4 regions of the Pseudoalteromonas sp. R3 genome follow, and region 3 is predicted to be linked to each of the others. Evidence: predicted binding sites of a transcription regulator. Region 3 holds the regulator's gene; each other region holds the start of a gene.

Region 1 (4,105 bases), 1.8 Mb from region 3:
GAAGTGTCTGTCAGTATTCAGGGTGAAGCGGCTAACACGGTCATCGGCCAGTTAGTGATTAGCGATTTCATTAACCCGTCAGGTCTTGAGCCGATTGGCCAAAACCTTTACACCGAAACGGCGGTTAGTGGTGCACCGGTACAAGGCAACCCTGGCGTTGAGGGGCTTGGCTCAATTGTGCAAGGGGCATTGGAAACATCTAACGTTAACGTAACTGAAGAACTGGTCAATCTGATAGAAACGCAACGAGTTTACGAAATGAACTCTAAAGTGATCAACTCAGTCGATGAGATGCTTAGTTACATTAATCAACAGCTTTAATTGATTGGGGGTAGTATGGATAAGTTACGTACAATTGGCCTGATAGCGGCAGGCTGTATAGCACTGAGTGGTTGTACAACGACGCAGAATAAAGATGTTAAGCGGGACGATCCTTACTACGCGCCCATGTACCCAGAAGCGGAGGCTGCGCCAGTCGTGCCAACAGGCTCGTTGTTTAATGCCTATGCCAACGATCTGTATTCAGACAAAAAGGCACTTCGAACAGGCGATATTATTACGGTTGTGCTGCGAGAGTCGACGCAGGCTTCAAAGGCTGCAAATTCCAAGCTGGATAAAGACAGTGAAGTGAATGTTGATCCCATACTTGGTTTAGGGGGCGCAGCAGTCAACTGGGGAAGCAAAAGTATTCAGTTGGATGCTGGCTCAAACTCGTCCTTCCAGGGCGACGCGCAGGCCAACCAGTCAAATAGTCTGATTGGTAATATTTCTGTCAATGTGATGCGAGTTTTACCAAATGGTAACTTAGTGATCCGAGGCGAAAAGTGGCTAACACTGAACACCGGTGAGGAATTCATCCGTCTTGAAGGCCTGGTCAGGCCGCAAGATGTCAATGCTGATAATACGGTGGAGTCAAATCGTATCGCCAATGCGCGTATTCAGTATTCAGGAAAAGGTGATACTCAGGAAGTACAAAGTGCAGGCTGGCTGACCAAGTTCTTTATGAGCGCCATCATGCCATTTTGAGGTAAAAGACGATGAGATTATTCAACATGCTTGTTCTGGCCGTGTCACTTGTTACAAGCCAGTTTGTACATGCAGAGCGGATCAAAGATGTAACTATGGTTGAGGGCGTACGCTCAAACCAGTTAGTTGGCTATGGTCTGGTCGTGGGTTTACCGGGAACTGGCGAACAAACGCGCTTTACCGAGCAAAGCTTTAAAGGCATGCTGAATAGCTTTGGCATTACCATGCCCGCCAACCTCAAGCCTAAAATTAAAAATGTCGCAGCGGTCGCCGTGCATGCTGAGTTACCCGCGTTTGTAAAGCCTGGTCAAACAATTGACGTTACCGTGTCTTCTATAGGTAGTGCCGGGAGCCTGCGTGGCGGGACTCTGTTACAGACCTTCCTTAAAGGGGTAGATGGTAATGTCTATGCCATTGCACAGGGCAGTATGATTGTAGGTGGTTTAGGGGCAGAAGGGTTAGATGGGAGCCGTGTGGTCATTAACACGCCAACGGTAGGGCGGATCCCAAATGGCGGTACTGTTGAGCGTGCAGTCAGAAGTCCGTTTACGCAGGGCGATCACATTACGTTTAACCTTAACCGCCCGGATTTTACTACGGCGAAACGCCTGGCGGATACTATCAATGATCTGGTTGGCCCGCAAAGTGCGCAGGCTATGGATGCGGCATCTGTACGAGTTATAGCTCCGCGCGATCCATCACAGCGTGTTGCCTATCTATCGACCCTGGAGAATTTAGAGTTCACTCCAGCAGATACCTCAGCCAAAATTATCGTTAATTCACGCACCGGTACTATTGTCATTGGTAAAGAAGTGAAATTGCAACCAGCGGCCATCACCCATGGTGGACTAACCGTGACCATTGCGGAGCAGGTGAATGTGTCTCAGCCACAGCCTTTGTCTGATGGAGAAACGGCTGTTACGCGTCAAAGCATTGTCGATGTTGACCAAGATGATTCTCGTGCGTTTGTATTTGACCCCGGTTCAAGCCTGGATGACTTAGTGCGTGCAATCAATGCTGTGGGAGCAGCACCAGGTGATTTGATGGCGATACTTGAAGCGCTAAAAGAAGCTGGCGCGATACATGGTCAATTAGTCGTCATCTGATGCTTCTTTTATAATCAAACAGTTAGCCCCGTTTTACGGGGCTTTTTTATTGGCTCAATAATTGCATTGTAATTGGTTATGTATATTGATGTGATTTTGAGCAATGAATACTGATCCGACTCGCAACCAAAGTTTCTATGACTTAACCGATTTGAACTCGTTAAGACAGGACGCGCTGAAAAGTACCGGAGATGCCGATGCCTCTGAGGAAGCGTTGCGCAAAGCGGCTCAACAATTCGAATCTATTTTCACACAAATGATGTTAACCAGTATGCGTAAAGCGAATGAAGTGCTGGAAGACAAAGACAGTCCGTTTAACTCCAGCAGTGTCAAATTCTATCGTGATATGCATGATCAGCAGATGTCTATGCAGCTTTCAAGTGAAGGGAGCCTGGGTCTTGCTGATCTTATTGTGCAGCAATTGTCACCGAATCGCGACGGGTATATGCCAGGCTCGGTGCTGCGCACTGGTGCCGAGTTGCAAAGTGATCGTATCGCCAATGGTGAAGCGAGCCAAGCGAACGTAGAAAAAGAACGCAAAGCCGAGAAACAGCCAGAAGTGAAAGAGAGTGCGCCTGACGACGTGCGATTCGATGATCCTGAATCTTTCATTAGTCAGCTATGGGACTATGCCAAATCTGCGGCAGAGAAGATAGGCCTTAATCCAGCCGTCATGGTTGCACAGGCAGCGCTGGAAACAGGCTGGGGCAAGCATATTATTACGCGTCAGGACGGTGAAAGCAGCTTTAACCTTTTTAACATCAAAGCAGATAAGCGGTGGCAGGGTGACAGCGCCAGTAAAATGACACTGGAGTTTGAACAGGGCCTGCCGGTGAAAAAACAAGCTAACTTCAGAGCCTATGAGTCGCTCAAAGATAGCATCAATGATTATGTCGATTTCCTGCAGTCAAATCCCAGGTATCAGGATGCCTTGAATAAGACAGACAATCCGGAGCAATACCTGGATGCGCTGCAGCAGGCCGGATACGCAACAGATCCAGATTATGCAGAGAAAATTAAACGTGTGTTGGGCAGAGGAGAGTTTCAGTCCATGTTGTCAGCGTCAGTGCATCAGGGAGTAAATTAAGATGTCCTTTAATCTTATGAATATTGGTACGTCGGGAGTCAGAGCCAGCTCTGAGCTACTTCAGACTACCAGTAAAAATATCGCAAACCTGAATACCAAAGGCTACGTTCGCGAGCGGACAGAGCATACTACTATGATTAACAATCAGGTAGGCCGTGGTGAAACGGTACGTTTGCTCAATGAGTTTGCCCAGAAACAGCTAAATCGAGATTTATCGAGTCAGGCTTATTATGATCAGTTTGTAACGGAAGCCACTCGGGTTGATACCTTATTTGGTGAGGAATCAAATAATCTTAATCAGAGCATTAACTCCCTGTTCAATAATATGCAAGAGGCGATGAATTTACCCTCTTCAACGGTTGCGCGTTCTTTGTTTTTGACTGATGCTCAGAACCTGATCGACCAGATGGACCGGTTATCCGGTATTGTGTTTGATCAGAGCAATATCGTGAACGAGCAATTGTCCATCTATTCTGATGAGGCCAATAATCTCATTCAGAAGATCAGTGATATGAATGGTCAGGTTGCTGCGCTCAATGGTAATAACAGTGATGGTAGCGGCAGTTCATTGCTTAACCAACGTGATCAGGCCATCAGAGACTTAGCCGAGCTGGTGGATATAGAGACCTTAGACGGAGCCAACGGTGAGAAGTTGGTTTTTCTGGGGTCTGGTCAGTCTCTGGTGATGGAGAATGGCAGTTTTAGCCTTTTTTCGATGGATGGCGACCCCGATCCCAATCATAAAACACTGACACTTGACGTCAAAGATGGCTCAGCCGTCGCACTTGAAGTAGATCATACGACGCTGCGAGGTAAAATCGGCGGGCTGATGGCTTTTCGTGATGACATTCTGGTACCCGCTCAGACTCAGCTGGGCCAGATTGGC
Region 2 (4,105 bases), on a different replicon from region 3:
GTAGTAACATTGATAGCAAAAAATTACCCAAATAACCAGAAAATAGTGCAATTATTATCCTAAAAAAGTCATCAAACTTCGTTGACTTAAAAAGCATCATTAAAAATCAATAACTTAACGATAATCTACTGTAAACATCAAAAAACATACAAATGGCTTGGTTTTAGCCAGTTAGGACCTATATAAGGAAAAAAGGAGTCGTCATGATCACACTAAAATCAGCCACTAAAGACAACTACAGTGACGTATTTGCGCTGCAACTGCTCAGTGAAGACCTGAACTATATTGCCTCACCAGCCGAAGCGCTCGCTGAGTCGGCATTCTTTGCATATTACCGCAACCTGCTTATCTATCATCAGCAAACGCTGGTCGGGTTTGTTCAGTATCACCCCATGGAGCCCGAGGGCACCAAGTATGAATATACCATCACACAACTGCTCATAGACAAACGTTATCGACGCCAGGGATTTGCAACTCAGGCTTTGCGGGCATTACTTACCCAACTTCAAGCTAAGTCGGATTGCCAGGTCATTTCCGCTGTCTATGTACAGGGTAATGAGCGAATGAGAGCACTTCTTAGCCAACTCTCATTTGAGTTCAAAGGGCGCTGGAGCGACAATGCCTACCTGATGGAGTGGCACCGGGAATCTGTGCAACCAGAAGTGTTTCTGAGTAGTGTTTGGCGTGAAAATTTTGAACATCTGGGTGATCTGCAATTGCACGAAAAGCAAAAGTCATTGGTGGCTCCCAACGACTGGACGCTCCTGGAAGCAGCCTATAACCCGGAATATGAAGTACGTGCAATCAATTATCGGGGTGAACAGGTCGGCCTCATTATGTGGGTGTTTGAAAAGCCACACAGGGTCTCAATCTGGCGATTAATGGTGGACAAAACATATCAGCAGCAGGGCATAGGCCGACAAGCCCTTAGTGCAGCACTGGAGGAGATCCGTAGCCACCCGGAAATCACTGAAATCGCAATCTGTTACGTACCAGATAACCCGGTTGCCAAGGACTTTTATGCCAGTTTTGGTTTCATTGAAACCGGCTTTGATGAGGAGGAAGAGGAAATGCTGGCTGAGATCCGTATCAGTCGAATTGACCAGGGTACGCACTGTAAAGGGCTTAACAAAAAGGAATAATTTGCTGTGGTTTGGCATACCTAATACCCGCGTGTTCAAACGCACGTACGTCGTCCTCCCCGTGATAGTGATAGGCCCACAGTCTGGCCAGTATGACTGGCGGATATTCTCTTAGTAGTTCATCCAGACCAGCATGACTGGGGTTGCCCGACGCTGCACAATCGTGAAAAATGACCTCTCCCTGACCTACGTGGTGTATTAATAGTTCAGGGATGGGGCGGGTATCACCGCTGTAGAAAAACCGTCCGGGCAAATGCAGGGAAAAAGCGCTGCCAGGGGCCTGATGACGCACCGGATAACAATTTAGCCGAACCTGCTGATGAAAAAAGTACTCACCAACCGGGTGTAACTCAAAAGTGTGCCAGACATCTTCACGTTGCTCTGCCAACCCAGTATAAGCCAGCATGGCACACAATGACTGGATAAGTTGCACAGGCACATACAAGCGGACTTTTTGCTCACGCAATGCCGCTTTGAAGTAGAGCTGTTCCAGCCCGCCAATATGATCGTAATGCAGGTGAGTAATAAATACCGCCTGAGGCAGAGACTGACCGCCAAAAGCCCGCTTAAATCGCAACAGGGTATCGTGGCCACAGTCGATAAGTAACCAGGGTGAGTCGTTACTGCAGATAACACATGCTGAATTCCCAAGCTCCGCAGCACTGGCCGCCCCAACCCCGAGAAACATAGCGCAATCCGGAATTCTTGCCAGCGCCTGCGTATCACTCGTATTGTCCTGTGTCGGCCGGGTTACTATCGAATGTAACATCTGTCTGCTCGTCAATGAAAGCCACTCGGTACAAGTCCAATGCTAGATGCAATAATTGACAATTCAGTGACACACTCAAACCTACACACATAATTAGTTACACTAATATTTGGTCAAATTCACCAAAGTCAGTCACACTGCATCCATTATCGAGGCCGCAAAACCCCATATCACTATGATATTATTAGATTTATATTTTTGGCACTCGTTTTGCTAAACCTGTACATATCGAAAAAGAACAAAATGGAAACTCACCATGATAAAAAAACTCTCTCCTTTATTCGCAGCATTAGCACTTAGTGGTTGTGTAATCCATATTGATGGCCACAGTAAAACAGTGGCCGATGTAGAACTGCAACAAAGCCTGACACTGGATGCAGCAAACCTCTCCAGCCTGGTCGCAGATACCAGTGCGGGTTCACTGGACATCGTTGGTGACGATAACCTCACACACATCGAAGTCGAGGCCAAGATACTGACCGACAAAGAGCATAGCTATCAGCTCAGTCTTGAACAGGACGGCAATAACGCCCGACTCGTCGCAAAACAAAACACCCGGGTTGGTATTGTCTGGTACAGCGGCAATAGCCCCAGAATCGATCTCACAGTGCGTGTGCCTAAACATCTGGCATTAGATATTGACGATAGTTCTGGCGACATTGCCATTACAGGAATGACAGGCGATATTGAACTGGAAGACGGTTCCGGGGACATCAGTATTAATGGCGCGGCCAATGTCAAAATTGATGATGGCTCAGGACAAATGCTTATCCGTGGTGTCAGCGGTATGCTGGATATCGAGGATGGCTCTGGCGATATCAGTATTCAGGGCGGCAGTCAGCTTAAACTCGACGATGCCTCTGGGCAAGTTTATATCACAGACATTCGTGGCGATATGGACATCGAAGATGGCTCCGGCGACCTGCAAATCATTGGTGGGCGCTCACTCAATCTGGACGATGAATCAGGTAACATCAGCCTGACTGACTTGAGCGGCGATCTGATCATTGTCGATGGTTCTGGCAATCTTGAGATCCGTGGTGGTAGCTCGCTGGACTTACGCGATGACTCTGGTTTCATCAAAGTTCAGGACGTGCAGGGCAATGTCAACGTAAACGATGGCAGTGGTAACCTGGTACTACAAAACATCAAAGGCCACGTCACCATTGATGATGATTCCGGCGACATCGAAGTAATTGAAGCTGGCGGCCTCACCATCACAGGTGATACTTCGGGTGGCCAGCGCATCGAAAAAGTGCGCGGTGAGGTCAACATTCGGGACTAGCTCGATGTAATTCCATCTCCACGAATAAAAAGAACGACACCTTTTGCAAGTAAAGCGTCACCTTTTGCCAGTGAACTTCTTGATGCCAGCTTCTACAATGGCATCATCAACTCAGGCAATAAGGTGACATCATGACATACACAAACACAGCACTCATTACAGGCGCATCTTCAGGTATTGGTTTAGAGCTGGCTCGCTTGCATGCTCAGCGAGGGGGAGATCTGATCCTCGTTGCCCGCTCAGAAGGTAAACTCAATACGCTGAAAAACGAGCTGGAGCAAGCCTATGGTGTCAAGGCCAGTGTCATTACAGCCGACCTGACGGATCCTGGCTCAGCACAACAGATCTACACAGCAACCAAGCAACAGGGTATTGAAGTCGATGTTTTGATCAACAATGCCGGCTTCGGCGGCCATGGTTTTTTTCATGAACGTGAACTGCAAGCGGACCTCGAAATGATCCAGGTTAACATTAGTAGCCTGGTAGCACTGACTCACTTGTTTGTTCAGGATATGACAGCGCGAAAAAGTGGCAAAATCCTTAACGTCTCTTCCACAGCATCGTTTATCCCGGGCCCACTACAAGCCACTTATTATGCAACCAAAGCCTTTGTTACTTCGTTTTCTCAAGCTCTGGCAGAAGAGCTGAAAGAGCAGGGGATCAGTGTCACGGCCCTATGTCCGGGTGCCGTAGCCACGGAGTTTGCCAAAACAGGCAACCTTGAAGACCTGGCTGTGTTCAAGCAAGGTAAAAGCGCCTCATCTGTCGCCAAATGTGGCTATCAGGCTATGCAAAGAGGTAAACTATTGTCGTTTAATGAGCCTATGCTAAACTTCTTACTAAACTGGATAGTGCCTCTGTTACCTCGCGCTTTGGTATTGTCTATGTCTCGCCGTACAATGGAAAAGT
Region 3 (4,105 bases):
GGTAATGTTGGCGCGACGGATAAGCGGGTCAAGCAGCTCTTTTTCTTTTTTTATTGCTTTGTCCAGTGACAGATCCGCCAGTGATAGCGGGTGTAGGCGACGTGTTTCAGAAAAGCGACGGATCAGGATTTGGTCTTCACTGTCCAGATAAAAAATATTAGGTTCCGCAAATCCGGGTAAATATTCCAAAATGTCGTCGAGTTCTTGCTGATCTTTTGGCAGGTTACGTACGTCCACGCTTACGGCAATTTTATCATAGCTGTCTGACACACTGCGCACTAAAGCGGGCAGCAGGTTGACAGGGATATTATCGGCGCAGTAGTAACCCAAGTCCTCCAGTACGCGAAGGGCGACCGACTTTCCCGAGCCAGAACGACCACTGACAATAATTAGCTGCACAAACACTCTCCGTTAGTTGTCAAACTCTTCAATTATCGAGAATAACTCCTGATCATCGTGAGCTTGCCTGATACGTTTACAAAACACCTTGTTTTTAAGTTTATCAGCGATTGTTGCCAAGGTCTGCAAATGTTGTTGATTTTCTCCTTCCGGTACGATGAGTGCCACAAAAATGTCGACGGGTTGATTGTCGATGGCATCAAAGGCAATGCCTTGTTGATTCACGAGGAGCATAGCGACTACTTTATCGATCCCTGAAAGGCGACCGTGGGGTAATGCAATCCCTTTGCCTATTCCTGTGCTGCCAAGTTTTTCTCTACTGAGTAGGGCATCCAGGATGTCATGGGCATTGCTATCAGGCAGCTGGCTGTGAGCCAACTCGCTGATGTATTCTAAGATGCGTTTTTTGCTATTAAAAAGGACCGCAGCTTTGCTGCAGTCCTGTGAAATCAATGAGCTTAGTTTCATGATTAGTGTCGAGTTAGCTTCTCTTTGTGCTTAATCACTTGGCGATCAAGCTTATCGATAAGTCCGTCTATTGCGGCATACATATCCCGGTGCTCGGTTGAGGCGAAGATCTCCCCCCCGTTCACATGTAATGTGGCTTCTGCTTTTTGAATGAGCTTTTCGACATCTAGGATTACATGCACGTTATTGATGTGATCAAAGTGCCTTTCTAGCTTCGCAAACTTGTTTGTTACATAGTCTCTTAACGAATCGGTGATTTCTACATGTCGACCAGTTAAATTTAGTTGCATAAGCATTTTCCTTCTGTAGTTACGTCTAAATCAAGCTTTTACGCTGATTCGACGGTGGGATAGCCAAAGACTCTCGGTATTTGGCAATTGTACGTCTAGCCACTTTGATCCCTTGATCTGCCAATACATCCGCAATTTTGCTGTCACTTAATGGCTTAGCTGTGTTTTCTGCGGCAATTAGCTTTTTGATCAATGCTCTGATTGCTGTCGAAGAGCATTCTCCTCCGTTTTCAGTGCTGACATGGCTTGAGAAGAAATACTTCAACTCATAAATACCGCGTGGCGTGTGCATATACTTTTGCGTTGTTACACGTGAAATCGTGGACTCATGCATGTCGACCATTTCGGCCACATCATTGAGTACCATCGGCTTCATTGCCTCGGGGCCATGTTCAAAGAATGCCTGTTGTTGTTGCACAATGCAATTGGTAACTTTCAATAAAGTTTCATTGCGGCTTTCGAGACTTTTAATAAACCATTTTGCCTCTTGCAAGTGCGAGCGGATAAACTGGCTGTCAGTGCTCGACTTTACTGAACGGGACATTGCAGCGTAGTGATCGTTTACTCTGATCTTCGGCATAGAGTCCGGGTTTAGTTCAACAACCCAGCGACCTTTCACCTTTTTGACCGAAACATCCGGGATTACATAGTCGGCCTCTTCTTGCACTATGCTGGCGGCAGGTTTTGGATTAAGACTGTGGATCAGGGTCATGACTTCTTTAAGCTCAGCTTCTTTGAGCTTAGTCTTTTTCATCAAAGTTCGGTAGTCACGACTTGCGAGTAGATCGATATGTTCTGTCAGAATTTCTTTGGTTTGAGAGAGCCAGGGAGTGGCAGAGTCAAACTGATTGAGCTGGATACACAGACACTCTTGCAAGCTGCGCGCAGCAATACCGACGGGATCAAATAATTGAACACGTTTTAGTACTGCTTCGACTTCATCCAATTCTATCAGTTCTTCATCATTATCCTGATTCATGCTCTCAACAATGTCTTCGCAGCTGATAGTCAGCAGACCTGCATCGTCAACGGCTTCGACTATTGCCAGGGCGATGGCCCTGTCAGTTGGACTAAAGGGGGTGAGCTCTAGTTGCCACATCATGTATTCTTGCAGCGTCTCTGTGGTTTTACCCTGATAGATGGTTTCATCTTCAGGCATAGGGCCTGAGCTGCTTGCCGGGGCGGCACTGATGTACTCATCCCAGGTGACGTCCATTGCCAGATCGTCACTCACAGTGTCTTTGTTTAATGCAGCATCGCTGTCTTGTTCGTAGTCACTGACAGCCGAGTCCTCAAAGCTGTCATTATCATTGGTCGCATGTTGTTCTAACTCAGTATCCGATTTGGACTGTGTTTCATTATCGTGTGATTCAGACTCACCTTCTTCCACTTCCAACAAAGGATTGCTATCAAGCGCTTCTTGGATTTCTTGTTGGAGATCTAGCGTACTCAACTGTAACAGACGAATAGCCTGTTGCAGCTGTGGTGTCATTGTCAGTTGCTGCCCCATGCGCAGCTGTAGCGATTGCCTCATGTATCTCTAACAATCCTTTTTGTTATTTACTTCTAATCTTATAACTATAGCCTGAATTGCTCACCTAGGTAGACATCCCGCACGGTTTGATCGGCCAGAACATGCTCCGGGGTGCCTGCTGCTATCAGTTCACCATGTGACACTATATAAGCTTTCTCACAGACGTCCAGCGTTTCACGTACATTGTGGTCGGTGATCAGCACGCCTATGCCGCGGTTTTTTAAGTGTTCTATAATTTTCTTTATATCTAACACCGAAATGGGATCAACGCCAGCGAAAGGCTCATCCAATAAGATAAATTTTGGATCTGCCGCAAGGGCACGTGCAATTTCTACCCGGCGACGTTCACCACCCGACAAGGCCATGCCCTGGCTATCCCGAATATGCTGGATATTAAATTCATCTAATAACTCGTTGAGGATGACTTCCCGCTGCTCTTTATTGAGCTCCTTACGGGTTTCCAAAATGGCCATCAGATTCTGATAGACGGTCAGTTTGCGAAAAATAGAGGACTCTTGAGGCAGGTAACCAATGCCTAACCTTGCCCGGCTGTGCATAGGCAGCAAGGTAATATCTTGATCATCAATGTGAATGCTGCCTTTGTCACTGGGCACCAGGCCGACGATCATGTAAAAGGTCGTGGTTTTACCTGCACCATTAGGGCCAAGGAGGCCAACAATGCTGCCAGCTTCAACGCTCAATTCGACGTTTTTGACAACTTGTCTGCCTTTGTAGCTCTTGGCCAGTGCTGTGGCTGTTAACTTGCTCACGGATTACCCTTCTTTTGTGAATTTTTACTGCTCTCTTTTTCGGGTAAAAGAATGGTTCTTACACGATTTTTCTCTTGATCGCCCCGTTGCGCGCTGATCAGCTTTTTCTCCATATCATAGACTATGGTTTGTGCGCTGATTTTCTGACCCGCCTGACTTATTTCTGCTCCGCCTTTGATGGTCAGCATACGGTTTGCCACATCATAACGTACTTCTTTGGCGGTTGCTTTTAGTAGTGAGCCATCTGCCTGGCGCTCTTGAAACACCGCCGGGCTACCTGTAGCAACCAGCAGCTGCTTGTTTTTACCCAGCTCTTCTCTGCGATGGACCTCGAGACGATCTGCCAAAATTGTTCGGTCACCATGGATGATTTCAACATTCTCTTCAAATACGCCAATGTTGGTTTGCAATTGGGCCAGCTGAGTTCCCGAGCTGATAATGACCTGGTCGGCTACCGTATCTTCGGCATAAGCGCTTGGATGAAAAGCACTTAAGGTGCACAGAAGGAACAGGGAATAAGTTAATTTATTGCTCATAATAAATCGTTTTAGTGTGGTTGATGAGTTCAATGATTTCGGTATTGAGATCGGCCACCAGGCCTTTACCTGAAATCGTTAAGTTGGGCCCGGTAATTTCAACCGGAT
Region 4 (4,105 bases), 810 kb from region 3:
ACAGTGCCAGCCTGGCTGATTTTCGCAATCGTAATATCATCGCCAACCCAAATTGTTCGACCATTCAAATGATGGTTGCGTTGAAACCTATCTATGATGCCTATGGTATTGATCGTATCAATGTGTCTACCTATCAAGCTGTATCTGGTGCAGGTAAAGAGGCGGTTGAAGAGCTGGCTAAACAAACTGCTAATCTGATGAATGCCCGACCTATGGAAAATGAGGTCTTCACTAAGCAAATCGCCTTTAATGTCATTCCGCAAATTGATGCCTTCCAGGACAATGGCTATACCAAAGAAGAAATGAAAATGGTCTGGGAGACGCAAAAAATCCTGGGCGATAGTAGTGTTATGGTGAACCCGACGGCCGTTCGTGTTCCTGTTTTTTATGGTCATGCTGAGGCAATCCACCTAGAAACACGCATGCCTTACGATCTTGAACATATCAAGCAGTTGTTAAATGATGCTCCCGGTATCGAACTGGTTGAAGATGAACAGGATTATCCAACACCGGTCAGTGACGCCAGCGGTAACGACACCGTGTATGTAGGTCGACTGAGAGCGGATATTTCACATCCACATGGCCTGAACCTGTGGGTTGTGTCTGACAACACCCGTAAAGGTGCTGCAACTAACAGCGTACAGATTGCCGAAGAGTTGATCGCGCACTATCTGTAACGATTGCCGGGCCCGTGAACAACGGCGGGTCCAAATTCCTTTCAAATTCCTTTTCTGTTTGTTCCCATACGGCAGCAATTTGCCACTTTTCACTTCTCATCCGCCAAGTCTGTGTATTTCGTCTATCCTTGAGTGTATTCAGAGGCTTAAATAAAGAATTAGTAACTCACCAAAAAGCATGATAAGAATGTTAATTTTCAATACTTTGGCGATGGATATTCACCGTTATCTGGTTTATAGTTGGCAATTGGAACAGAGCTTGCACAAGCCCTATTAAGCACAATTCAGTAGTCGCGTTGCCGCCAGGGCAGCGCTAGAGAGTATACAAAGGAACAGCATGCGCGGTTTAGCCTTTATTTGTATCTTAGCAATGGCCCTAATTGCAGCGCCCGTTCATACCCAGGACGGGACCGTTCTCAAAGGTCCGAAAGGGGTTGATCTGGGACTTCAGGGACGCTCAGTTGGCCCAATAAAGTCAACAGATACCTTATGGCGCATCGCGCACAAAGTGCGGCCTAATGACTCCGTTTCTATCTACCAGGTAATGCAGGCTCTATATGAGAAAAACCCACAGGCTTTTCTCGACAACAACCTGAACCATATGCGCGATGGCGCTTATCTGAAAATTCCAACTTTAGCTGAAATACGTCGCGTTAATGCACAGTTAGCACGTCAAAAATCTGATCAAGACGATGAGCTATGGGAGCTGAAAAAAAGTGGTAAGCTTGACCAGGCTACCATAGATGCTGCCGATAAGCGGGTAACGCAAGCGCGTAAAGTTGATGTAGAAGAAGCCCGTGAAGCGTTAACCAACGAGCTAAAATCACTCAAAATGGAGCAAGACTCGCGTCTGCTCGATTTACAAACTCAGTTTAAAACCTCCGTACGTAGTGTTGAAGAGATCCTTCAGGAAAACAACGAACTCGAGAAAAAACTAAATAATATTTCTGAAGAGCTTAAGAATGTTCAGGAGCAGCTGGGCAGAGATAGCGAAATTCAGCAGCAGCTTAAAGCTGTGATTGATATGCAAAGTGAAATGATTGCGCAGCAGCAGATGCAGGCACAAGCAGAAGCTGAATTTAGCATTACTAAGCTGTTTTCCAACCCTCTGGTTGTTGCCTTACTGGCGACCATTCCTGCCTTACTGATCATTGGTGCGGTTGTGATGCGTATGCGCAAAGGCAAGGCAAAACAAGCGGAGGAAGACGATGAATTTTTACCACAGTCACCAGCACCAGCCGCTGCTGCGGCAGCAACGGCAACAGCGGCAGCAGCCGACCCGCTCGATCTGGATATGCCACATGACAGTGGTGAAGATGCCCTAAACGAAGGCGTGCAGCTCGATGACGATATTTTACCGGATGATGAAATCGTCTTTGATAGCCTGGACGATGACGCATTTGAAGAAGGCAATGACACGCTTGAACAGGATGAACTGGACAGTTTACTGAACGATGACATCGTGTTTGATGATGAATCGGATGTTAATGCCCAGCAGTCAGGTGCGGACGATCTTGATGAGTTCCTGCAACAAAACTTCGACGAAGCAGATGACAGCCTGGGTGATGAAATTACTCTGGATGTCGACGCTGATGCAGCGTCGGGCGATAACGACATACTGAGCGCCGATGATATTGATGATCTGTTCAACGAAGTCAGCGAAGGAGCAGATGACGATACTCTGGATGTAAGTGATGACGCACTTGCCGCACTTAGCGAAGAATTGGCCGAAGAAAGTCTCGAAGAAGTTGAACCTGTGGAGACTGAAGCCCCCGCAGATGAAGACTTTGATCTTGACGACATTGATAGCTTAATAGATGAAGTTGGTGAGTCGCCCCCAAAGTCCCCAGCGGCTGATGGAGCAGCGACAGACGACGGTATTCTAAGTGCTGATGACATTGATGACTTACTCGATGGTGCACTTGATGACGAGCCTGACATCGCAGAAGACGATTTTGACGTTGACGATATCGACAGCTTGCTCGATCAGGCCCAAGATACTGGTGACAACACTGCCCTCCCTGAAGAATCGGAACTTGACTCTGATGATATAGACAGCCTGCTGGACGAGGCATCCAGCGAAGCCCCCGACGCAGACTTGCTGGCAGAAGAGCCCGATGACATAGACAGCCTGCTGGAAGAGGCATCCAGCGAAGCCGCTGACTCAGACTTACTGGCAGAAGAGCCCGACGATATAGACAGCCTGCTGGAAGAGGCATCCAGCGAAGCCGCTGACTTACTGGCAGAAGAGCCCGACGACATAGACAGCCTGCTTGAGGAGGCATCCAGCGAAGCCGCTGATGCAGACTTACTGGCAGAAGAGCCCGATGACATAGACAGTCTGCTGGAAGAGGCATCCAGCGAAACCGCTGACGCAGACTTACTGGCAGAAGAGCCCGATGACATAGACAGCCTGCTGGAAGAGGCATCCAGTGAAACCGCTGACGCAGACTTACTGGCAGAAGAGCGTGATGACATAGACAGCTTGCTGGAAGAGGCATCCAGCGGAGCCACTGATGAGCTCGATGGGTTGTTAGAAGAAGAGCCAGAGGCCGAACCTGCAGAAGACATGCTGACGGAAGAGCCAGACGATCTGGATGGGTTATTAGAAGAAGAGCCAGAGGTCGAGCCAGCAGAAGACATGCTGGCGGAAGAGTCGGACGAGTTACTAGAAGAAGAGCCAGAAGCCGAACTTGCAGAAGACATCCTAACGGAAGCGCCGGACGATCTCGGTGGGTTATTAGAAGAAGAGCCAGAGGCCGAACCTGCAGAAGACATGCTGACGGAAGAGCCGGACGAGCTGGACGGGTTATTAGAAGAAGAGGCAGAGACCGAGTCAGCAGAAGATATGCTGGCGGAAGAGTCGGACGAGTTGGATGGATTATTAGAAGAAGAGCTTGAGGCTGAACCCGCAGAAGACATGCTGGCGGAAGAGTCGGACGATCTCGATGGGTTATTGGAAGAAGAGCCAGAGGCCGAACTCGCAGAAGACAGCCTAACGGAAGCGCCGGACGATCTCGATGGGTTACTAGAAGAAGAGCCAGAGGCCGAACCCGCAGAAGACATCCTAACGGAAGCGCCGGACGATCTCGATGGGTTATTAGAAGAAGAGCCAGAGGCTGAACTTGCAGAAGACATGCTGGCGGAAGAGCCAGACGAGCTGGATGGGTTATTGGAAGAAGAGCCAGAGGCTGAACCCGCAGAAGACATGCTGGCGGAAGAGCCGGACGATCTCGATGGGTTATTAGAAGAAGAGCCAGAGTCCGAACCCGCAGAAGACATGCTGACGGAAGAGCCGGACGAGCTGGATGGGTTATTAGAAGAAGAAGAGCCAGAGGCCGAGCCCGCAGAAGACATGCTGGCTGAAGAGTCGGACGAGTTGGACGGGTTATTAGAAGAAGAGCCAGAGGTCGAGCCAGCAGAAGACA

What was found. The regulator sigma-54, encoded in region 3, starts transcription at its own class of promoters, with help from an activator protein. The targets are predictions, from matches to a motif close to GTTGGCACGNNNNTNGNNT.
Region 1: flgJ (flagellar assembly peptidoglycan hydrolase FlgJ) is a predicted target of sigma-54. The motif match lies at 2,181-2,199, and genes of this name have one in related genera.
Region 2: ELR70_RS02575 (DUF4097 family beta strand repeat-containing protein) is a predicted target of sigma-54. The motif match lies at 2,109-2,127, and genes of this name have one in related genera.
Region 4: ELR70_RS10280 (FimV/HubP family polar landmark protein) is a predicted target of sigma-54. The motif match lies at 924-942, and genes of this name have one in related genera.

Annotation. Positions count from the first base shown of each region.
Region 1 covers NZ_CP034835.1:3,165,514-3,169,618, reverse strand. The annotation lists gene flgG (flagellar basal-body rod protein FlgG) at 1-321, shown strand, start outside; gene flgH (flagellar basal body L-ring protein FlgH) at 337-1,026, shown strand; gene ELR70_RS18975 (flagellar basal body P-ring protein FlgI) at 1,038-2,132, shown strand; gene flgJ (flagellar assembly peptidoglycan hydrolase FlgJ) at 2,236-3,219, shown strand; gene flgK (flagellar hook-associated protein FlgK) at 3,221-4,105, shown strand, end outside.
Region 2 covers NZ_CP034834.1:701,066-705,170, reverse strand. The annotation lists gene ELR70_RS25825 (GNAT family N-acetyltransferase) at 204-1,142, shown strand; gene ELR70_RS02580 (MBL fold metallo-hydrolase) at 1,126-1,911, opposite strand; gene ELR70_RS02575 (DUF4097 family beta strand repeat-containing protein) at 2,168-3,196, shown strand; gene ELR70_RS02570 (SDR family oxidoreductase) at 3,328-4,105, shown strand, end outside.
Region 3 covers NZ_CP034835.1:433,335-437,439, forward strand. The annotation lists gene rapZ (RNase adapter RapZ) at 1-399, opposite strand, end outside; gene ELR70_RS06845 (PTS sugar transporter subunit IIA) at 412-867, opposite strand; gene hpf (ribosome hibernation promoting factor) at 870-1,157, opposite strand; gene ELR70_RS06855 (RNA polymerase factor sigma-54) at 1,183-2,691, opposite strand; gene lptB (LPS export ABC transporter ATP-binding protein) at 2,736-3,461, opposite strand; gene lptA (lipopolysaccharide transport periplasmic protein LptA) at 3,458-3,997, opposite strand; gene lptC (LPS export ABC transporter periplasmic protein LptC) at 3,987-4,105, opposite strand, start outside.
Region 4 covers NZ_CP034835.1:1,238,349-1,242,453, forward strand. The annotation lists gene ELR70_RS10275 (aspartate-semialdehyde dehydrogenase) at 1-677, shown strand, start outside; gene ELR70_RS10280 (FimV/HubP family polar landmark protein) at 1,015-4,105, shown strand, end outside.